2 regions of the Streptosporangium jomthongense genome follow, and region 1 is predicted to be linked to the other one. Evidence: riboswitches for the same ligand, from Rfam matches in the RefSeq annotation. Region 1 holds a riboswitch; the other holds the start of a gene.

Region 1 (4,207 bases):
ACGGTCGAGGGGGTCGCCGTCGAGTGCGTCGACCATCTCCGTGAGGCCGTCTCCGACGGCCGGATCCGGCCGATGATCACGATCTTCGCCCAGGACCGGCCGGGGGCGCCGGGGCCGAGGATCTGGAACGAGCAGCTCATCCGTTACGCGGGGTACGCGATGGACGACGGTTCGGTCGTCGGCGATCCGCGCAACGCCGGGTTCACCACGATGGCCCGTAAACTCGGCTGGCCGGGCGGCCGGGGCACGCCCTTCGACGTGCTTCCCCTGGCGGTCTCGATGGGCGACGGGCCGCCTGTGCTGTCCACGATCCCCGGGGACGCGGTGCTAGAGGTGCCGCTGTCCCACCCGGCCTATCCGTGGTTCGAGCGGCTGGGGCTGCGCTGGCACGCCGTACCGGCGATCTCGAACATGTGCCTGGAGATCGGCGGGGTCTGCTACCGGGCCGCGCCGTTCAACGGCTGGTACATGGGGACCGAGATCGGGGCGCGCAATCTCGCGGACCCCGACCGCTACAACCTGGTGCCCCTGGTCGCCGCGCGGCTCGGCCTGGACACCCGTAACGAGCGTTCGCTGTGGCGCGACCACGCGCTGGTCGAGCTGAACGTGGCGGTCCTGTACTCCTTCGACAGGGCGGGGGTCACCATAACCGACCACCACGCCGAGTCCAGGCGCTTCCTGACGCACGTGGCGCGGGAGGAGAGCGCGGGCAGGATCTGCCCGGCCGACTGGAGCTGGATCGTCCCGCCCATCTCGGGGGCCGCGACCCCGGTCTTCCACCGGTACTACGACCAGGAGCGGCTCTCGCCGAACTTCGTCACCCACCCCGACTCCAGGGAGCGGTCGGCGGGCCGGTGGAGCCCGGGGCGGTGACGTCCTTCTCAGCGGTTCCCGGAGACCAGGGAGAGCCAGTGCGGAGGTGAGGCGAAGGGGGCCGTCCTGGCGGTGACGGCCTCCATCAGCGCGGCGGCCGAGGCGCGGGCGCCCTCCACGATCTCCCTGGGGTAGGCGTAGCGGACCTGGTGCTCCTCGAACTCGTCCTCGTCGTCCAGGAGCACCCGGCCGTCCTTGCGCATGCGGATCACGTCGAGGTCGAGGTCGACCATGGTCACCTCGTCGCCGTCCCAGCGCGGCACGGTCGAGACGTCACAGTAGATCTCGGCCTTGTACGGCGCCGCGTTGAAGGTGGCCGTCCACCAGGCGTCACGGGGGAAGAGGATCACGAACGGCTCGTCCCAGACGACGGGCGGCTCCTGCCCCCGCCTGCCGCTGCTGCCGGGCGGGCAGCCGACCCACACGCCGTGTTCGTCCTCGCCGAGGAGCAGGGCCGGGTGGTTCCAGTGCAGCGAGCCGTCGTACTTGCGGTAGACCACGCGGACGATCTCATGAGACATCCCCCGACTTTAAGGGTTGACAGAGATCTATGTATTTCCTACCGTCTAACTAGGTTAAGAGTGTCAGTGCAAAGCCCCGGCTCGCTGACCGGCAACCCTCGCACCGCGGCGGGGTGCCCCCGGGGAGGACCGGGTGGCACGGTCGGCGTGCCGCAAGCGCGGACCCGCACGGGTCACCGAGGCATGCCCTGGGAGTGTCACATGTCCGAGATCACACTCAACTACGCCAGCCCAGTGGACCTGGACACCCACGGCCGCTACCGGCCCGGTGGCAGGCCCGGCCCCCGCTACCCCTTCCAGGGACGGATCACCGCCGACGGCACCGGGGAGTTCCCCGCCGAGGCCGGGCGCTACCACCTCTACGTCGCGGCGGTCTGCCCCTACGCGCAGCGTACGGCGATCGTGCGTTCCCTCAAAGGGCTGCAGGACGTCGTCTCGCTGTCCTACGTGGACGACGAGCGGGACGGCAGGGGGTGGGCGTTCCGCGAGCGGCGCGGCGCCGACCCGGTCAACGGCTTCGCGACCCTCAGGCAGGTCTACGAGGCGACCGAACCCGGATTCGACGGACACGTCTCCGTGCCGGTGCTGTGGGACCAGTACGGGGGGCGCATCGTCAGCAACAACTTCCCGGACATCACCATCGACCTGGGCACACGCTTCGGCGGCGACCCCGAGGCCGACCTCTACCCCGAGGAACTGCGGCCCGAGATCGACGCGCTCAACGCGCGCGTCTACGAGTACGCCAACACCGCCGCGGGCCGGGTCTCCGCCGCCACGACCGAACCGGAGTACCACCGGGCGAGGAAGGCCGTGATCGGCTTCCTCGACGAACTCGACGCCAGGCTCGCCGGCCGCAGGTTCCTGTTCGGCTCCGCCGTCACCGAGTCCGACGTACGGCTCTGGCCCACCCTGGTCAGGTTCGACGTGAGCGACAACCCGTCGGCCAGGATCAGCGAGCGCCCGCTGACCGCCTTCCCCAACCTGTGGGACTACGCCAGGGACCTCTACCAGCACCCCGCCTTCCGCGAGAACACCGACCTCACCGTGCTCGCCTCCCCCACGGGGGAGACCGACCCGTGGCGGGTGCCGGTCGAGCCCGCCACCCCCGACTGGGACCTGCCCCATCGAAGAGCAGCGCTGTGACGGACCGTACGAGAGGGGAGTGGTCGGCGTGAGCGCCTCCATCGCGATCGTCGGCGCCGGGCCGACCGGCACCTGCCTGGTCGAGCGGATCTGCGCCAACGCCGCCGAACTGCTCAGCTGGCCGTCGCTCGACGTCCACGTGATCGACCCCTACCCGCCGGGCGGCGGCAGGGTCTGGCGCGAGCGGCAACCCGACCTGCTCTGGATGAACTCCGCCGCCGCCGACGTGACGCTCTTCACCGACGAGTCCGTCCGGTGCGTCGGCCCGATCCGCCCCGGCCCCTCGCTGGCCGAGTGGCTTGGCTGCGACCCCGGACGCTTCGTCCCCCGGCCCGTGCAGAACGCCTACCTCACCCACGCCTTCCGGCGAGCCGTGGACACCGCCCCCCGCGGTGTCCGGGTGCACGTGCACCGGACCCGGGCACTCGACCTGACCGACGTCCCGGGAGGCCAGGCCGTACTGCTTGAGGACGGGACGACCCTTGAGGTGGGCGCCGTGATCCTCGCGCAGGGACACGGCGACGTCACCCCGGCGGCGGAGGAACGCGGGCTGACGGCCCTGGCAAGGGAGAGCGGCCTGCGCTACCTGCCGACCGGCTACACCGCGGACCTCGACCTCGGCCTGGACCGGCTGCCCGCCGGCGAACCGGTGATCGTGCGCGGCCTGGGACTGGCCTTCGTCGACCTGATGGTGCTGCTCACCTCGGGAAGGGGCGGCCGGTTCGTCAGGGAACACGACGGGGAGCTCGTCTACCTGCCCAGCGGGCGGGAACCGCTGCTGCACGTGGGGTCACGGCGCGGTGTGCCGTACCACGCCAAGACCGCCTACCGCTTCCAGGGGCTCCGGCCGCCCGCGCCGCGCTTCCTGACGGCGGGGGCGCTGGGGGAGGGGCCGTGGAACTTCCGGCGGGACGTGTGGCCCCTGGCCGCCAAGGAACTCGCCTTCGCCTACTACCACGAACTCCTCAACAGCCATCCGAAACGGGTCAGGACCGGTTGGCCGGAGTTCGCCGAACGGTTCGCCGCAGAGGAATGGCGCAGCCCCGGGATGCGGCTGCTGATCCGCAAGGCCGTACCCCGGCACGCCGACCGGCTCGACCTGGACCGGCTCGACCGGCCGCTGGAGCGGATCCGCTTCGGCGACCAGGCGGGACTGCGGCGGTGGATGGACGGCTACATGGCCGCCGACCTGCAACGACGCTCCGACTCCGCGTACAGTGCCGACCACGCCCTGATCCTCGGATTACTGTCCGTCAACGGCGTCCTCGCCGAACGGGGAATCTCCGACCGGTGGTTCGAGGGCTTCTTCAGCTACGTCGCCAGCGGCCCGCCCGGCCCCCGGCTTGAGGAGCTCAAGGCCCTGGCCAGGGCGGGCGTGGTCACCTTCCTCGGCGCCGACGTCAGGGTCGAGCACCGCGGCGGGCGATGGGTCGCGCAGAGCCCCACCCTGCCCGGCGCCGTCACCGCCAGGTCCCTCGTCGAGGCCAGGCTGCCCGCACCCAGCGTGAGCCGCTCGACCGACCCGCTGATCTCCGCGCTGCGCGACCGCGGCGAGATCGACGAGTCGTCGGGCCTGCTGAGGGTACGGCCCGCCGACCGCCGCCTGCTCGACCGCCTCGACACCCCGCACCCCCGCAGGTTCGCCTTCGGCCCCTGGGTCGTCGGCGGAC
Region 2 (4,207 bases), on a different contig from region 1:
CGAGGGGGTAGGAGCCGAGGAACATCAGGTGGCTGAGCACCCGGTTCAGCTCGGCCATCAGGGTGCGCGCCCACACGGCCCTGACGGGGACCTCCATGCCGAGCATCCGCTCGACCGCGAGCACGACGCCCAGCTCGTTGGCGAACGCCGACAGCCAGTCGTGCCGGTTGGCCAGCACGATGATCTGCCGGTAGTCCCTGACCTCGAACAGTTTCTCCGCGCCCCGGTGCATGTAGCCGACGATCGGCTCGGCGGCGCTGATCCGTTCGCCGTCCAGCGTCAGGCGCAGGCGTAGCACGCCGTGGGTCGAGGGGTGCTGCGGGCCGATGTTCAGGACCATGTCCTCGGTGGCCAGCTCCTTGCCGGCCGCCGCCGCTCCCGCGACGGCGTCGGCTCCGGCCCCGATCCCCACGTTCACTTCCCGGGGCTCAGTCATAGCCCCATGCTGTCACGTCAGCGGCGCGTGACGAGATCCCGCAGGGCCTCGACGAGACGGTCGACGTGCTCGGTGGTGCTGCCGACGCCGATGGAGGCGCGCACCGCGGAGGCGGTGACGTCGTCGCAGCCGCCGTCCTTGGCGCCGAGCAGGTGCCTGACGAAGGGGTGGGCGCAGAACTTGCCGTCCCGCACGCCGATGCCGTACTCGCCGGACAGCGTCTCGGCCACCTCACGGGCGGTGAAGCCGTCCACGACGAAGGAGACGATGCCGACGCGGGCGTGGTCGGGGCCCCACAGGGACAGCTCGTGCACACCCTCGATCCCGGCCAGACCGGTGCGCAGGCGGGCCAGCAGACGCTCCTCCTCGCGCACCAGCACGTCCCAGCCGGTCGCGCTCAGCGCGTCGCAGGCGGCGGCCAGCGCGATGGCGCCCAGCACGTTCGGCGTGCCCGCCTCGTGACGGGCCTCGGGGTCGTCGTGCCAGTCGGTCGTCTCGTCCTCGACGGCCCTGACGGCCCCGCCGCCCCGGAGGTACGGCTCGGCGACCGAGAGCCAGTCGGAGCGGCCGATCAGCGCGCCGGTGCCGAACGGGGCGTAGAGCTTGTGACCGGAGAAGACCACGTAGTCCAAGTCGAGCGCGGTCAGGTTGAGGCGGCGGTGCGGGACGAGCTGGGCGGCGTCGACCAGGACGCGGGCGCCGTGGCGGTGGGCGATGTGGGCCAGCGCGGCGATCGGCCACAGCTCGCCGGTCACGTTGGAGGCGGCGGTGACGACCAGCAGCTTGGGGCCGTCGATCGCGGCCAGCGCGTCGTCGGCGGCGCGGACGGCCTCACCGGGGAAGGCCGGGGCGGGCAGCCGTACGACGTCGGCCCAGGGCAGGAGCGAGGCGTGGTGCTCGGTCTCGAAGACCACCACGGTGGTCCCGGCGGGCAGGCTGCGGGCCAGCAGGTTGGTGGCGTCGGTGGTGTTCCTCGTGAAGATCACCGCGTCATCGGGGCGGGCCCCGACGAAGGCCCGCACGGTGTGCCTGGCCTGCTCGTAGCGGGCGGTGGTCAGCTGGGAGGCGTATCCGGCGCCGCGGTGGACGCTGGAGTAGGCCGGGAGCGCGGCGGCGACGGCGGCGCTCACCGGCTCAAGACAGGGGGCGCTGGCGGCGTAGTCGAGGTTGGCGTACGGCACCAGCCTGCCGCCCCTGACGGGCACCTCAAGGTCGGCGCCGAGGACCGCGGGGATCGGCCGGTCGTCGGGGACACGGGTCGCCGGGACGGTCACGGTCTCGGCGGCGGCGGCGGAGGTGAAGATCGTCAGTGCGGACACGCCAAAGCTCCTTGGAGGTCATCGGACCCCAAGCCATGGCCTTGGTGCTGGAGCCCGCGCTTGCCCGGCACACCTCGTGCCGGACCAGGTCCTCACCCGGGGCACCCCGCCGCGGACGCGAGGGTTGCCGGCCAGCTAGCCGGGGCTTGTCGCTGGCACTCATGACCTACGAACCGGACTATACCCACACAGAGGCGGTGCTTGGCAAGTCTGCGGGAAGGGGTCCGGAGGGCTGGAGTTTCGGCGGTGATCCTGAGGAACTTCCGGTTCTGTCCGATCGTCTGGAGCTGTGACCGTGAACGCCCGTCAGGTCACGCGCCGCGCGCGGGCGGCGCTCTCCCCACCGAAACTGGAGGACCCGATGGACTGGGTGGCCGACCCGGCGAGCTGGATAGGTCTGCTCACGCTGATCGCTCTGGAGATCGTGCTGGGCATCGACAACATCATCTTCATCTCGATCCTGGCGGGGAAACTCCCGCCGGAACAGCGTGACAACGCCCGCAGACTGGGCCTGCTCGCCGCCCTGGTCAGCCGCCTGGCGCTGCTGCTCGCCCTGTCCTGGGTGGTACGGCTCACCGCCCCGCTCTTTGAGATCTTCGGGCACGAGATATCGGGACGCGACCTGATCCTGATCCTCGGCGGGCTGTTCCTGCTGGTCAAGAGCGTTCACGAGATCCACGGCCACACCGAGAACGGCGAGGACCACTCCGGCGGCCGGAAGGCGGCGGCCTCCTTCGGCATGGTGATCCTGCAGATCATGGTGCTGGACATCGTCTTCTCCCTCGACTCGGTGATCACCGCGGTCGGCATGGTCGACGAGCTGGCCATCATGGTCATCGCGGTCATCGTCGCGGTCGTGGTGATGCTCTTCGCCTCGGGGCCGATCAGCCGTTTCGTGGACAAGCACCCGACGATCAAGATGCTGGCGCTGTCGTTCCTGGTGCTGATCGGCGTCGTGCTGCTCGCGGAGGGTTTCGGACAGCACATCTCCAAGGGCTACATCTACTTCGCGATGGCGTTCTCGCTGGTGGTCGAGCTGCTCAACATCCGGGCCCGCCGTCGTTCCCGGGCCGTCGAGAAGACTCCGGAGCCCTAGCATGGGTTTGTGCGTTTTGACCCATGGAGTCCGGAATTCGTCGCCTACCCCTATGACGCCTACGCCGAGCTGAGACAGCGGCCGGTCACCTTCTTCGAGCCGACGGGCCAGTGGCTGGTCGCCCGGCACGCCGACGTCAACGCGTTGCTGCGCGACCGGAGACTCGGCCGGTCCTACCTGCACGTGGCCACGCACGCCGAGTTCGGCAGGCCGGAGGAGCCGCCCTTCCTCGACCCGTTCTGGCGGGTGGTCAGGGCCGGGATGCTCGACGTCGAGCCGCCTGTCCACACCCGCCTGCGCCGCCTGGTCTCCCGGGCGTTCACCCCGCGGATGGTCGAGGCGCTGCGGCCCAAGGTCGCCTCGATCGCCACGGGGCTGGTCGAGGACTTCGTGGCACGTGGCGGCGGCGACCTCATCGCGGAGGTCGCCGAACCGCTCCCGGTGACCGTGATCGCCGAGATGCTCGGCGTCCCCGAGGCGGACCGGCACCTGCTGCGGCCCTGGTCGGCCGACATCTGCGGGATGTATGAGCTCAACCCGTCGCCCGAGACGCAGCGCACCGCCGTACGGGCGGCGGAGGAGTTCTCCGGCTACCTGTCGGAGCTGGCCCGCGCCCGCCGGGCGAACCCCGGCGACGACCTGATCAGCGCCCTGGCCCTGGTCGCCGACGGCGGTGACACCCTGACCGAGGAGGAACTGGTCGGCACCTGTGTGCTGCTGCTCAACGCGGGTCACGAGGCGACCGTCAACGTCACCGGAATCGGCTGGTGGTCGCTGTTCCGCAACCCGGCCGAGCTGGAACGGCTGCGCGCCGACCACGGCCTGCTGCCCACGGCGATCGAGGAGCTGATGCGTTGGGACACCCCGCTGCAGATGTTCGAGCGCTGGGTCCTTGAGGACATCTCGGTCGGCGGGGTGAACATCCCGCGTGGCGCGGAGGTGGCGTTGCTGTTCGGATCGGCCAACCGGGACCCCGAGGTGTTCGCCGACCCCGACCGCCTCGACCTCGGCCGTACGGAGAACCCACACATCTCCTTCGGCGCGGGCATCCACTTCTGTCTGGGCGCCCCGCTGGCCAGGATCGAGCTGGCCGAGTCGTTCGGCGCCCTGCTGCGCCTGGCTCCCCGGATGGAACTCGCCACCGAGCCCACCTGGAACCCCGGCTACGTCATCCGGGGCCTGACGGCTCTGGAGACACGGGTCTGAGGCCTCACGCGGCCCCCGGGCGCCCGCCTGACAACAGGCGCTCGGCGGGCCGCTCGACGAGGCGGTGCAGCGCCCAGGCCAGCAGTACGGCCAGCGGCAGCGCCGTCAGCGTCACCAGGAGCGCGTGCGCCGGGGTGCGCCCGAGCACCC

Evidence for each region. Region 1 has a riboswitch for S-adenosylmethionine ahead of ACFOYY_RS16330 (glutathione S-transferase C-terminal domain-containing protein). Riboswitches for the same ligand answer to the same signal wherever they lie in the genome.
Region 2: another riboswitch for S-adenosylmethionine. It lies ahead of ACFOYY_RS07520 (aminotransferase class V-fold PLP-dependent enzyme); the one in region 1 lies ahead of ACFOYY_RS16330 (glutathione S-transferase C-terminal domain-containing protein).

What each region holds. Positions count from the first base shown of each region.
Region 1 covers NZ_JBHSBC010000014.1:347,186-351,392, forward strand. Annotated here, with positions in the region: gene ACFOYY_RS16320 (nitric oxide synthase oxygenase) at 1-873, shown strand, start outside; gene ACFOYY_RS16325 (DUF402 domain-containing protein) at 882-1,394, opposite strand; SAM riboswitch class IV at 1,447-1,559, shown strand; gene ACFOYY_RS16330 (glutathione S-transferase C-terminal domain-containing protein) at 1,596-2,537, shown strand; gene ACFOYY_RS16335 (FAD/NAD(P)-binding protein) at 2,566-4,207, shown strand, end outside.
Region 2 covers NZ_JBHSBC010000005.1:20,030-24,236, reverse strand. Annotated here, with positions in the region: gene ACFOYY_RS07525 (NADH-quinone oxidoreductase subunit D) at 1-436, opposite strand, end outside; gene ACFOYY_RS07520 (aminotransferase class V-fold PLP-dependent enzyme) at 454-1,755, opposite strand; SAM riboswitch class IV at 1,807-1,922, opposite strand; gene ACFOYY_RS07515 (TerC family protein) at 2,051-2,851, shown strand; gene ACFOYY_RS07510 (cytochrome P450) at 2,861-4,057, shown strand; gene ACFOYY_RS07505 (acyltransferase family protein) at 4,062-4,207, opposite strand, start outside.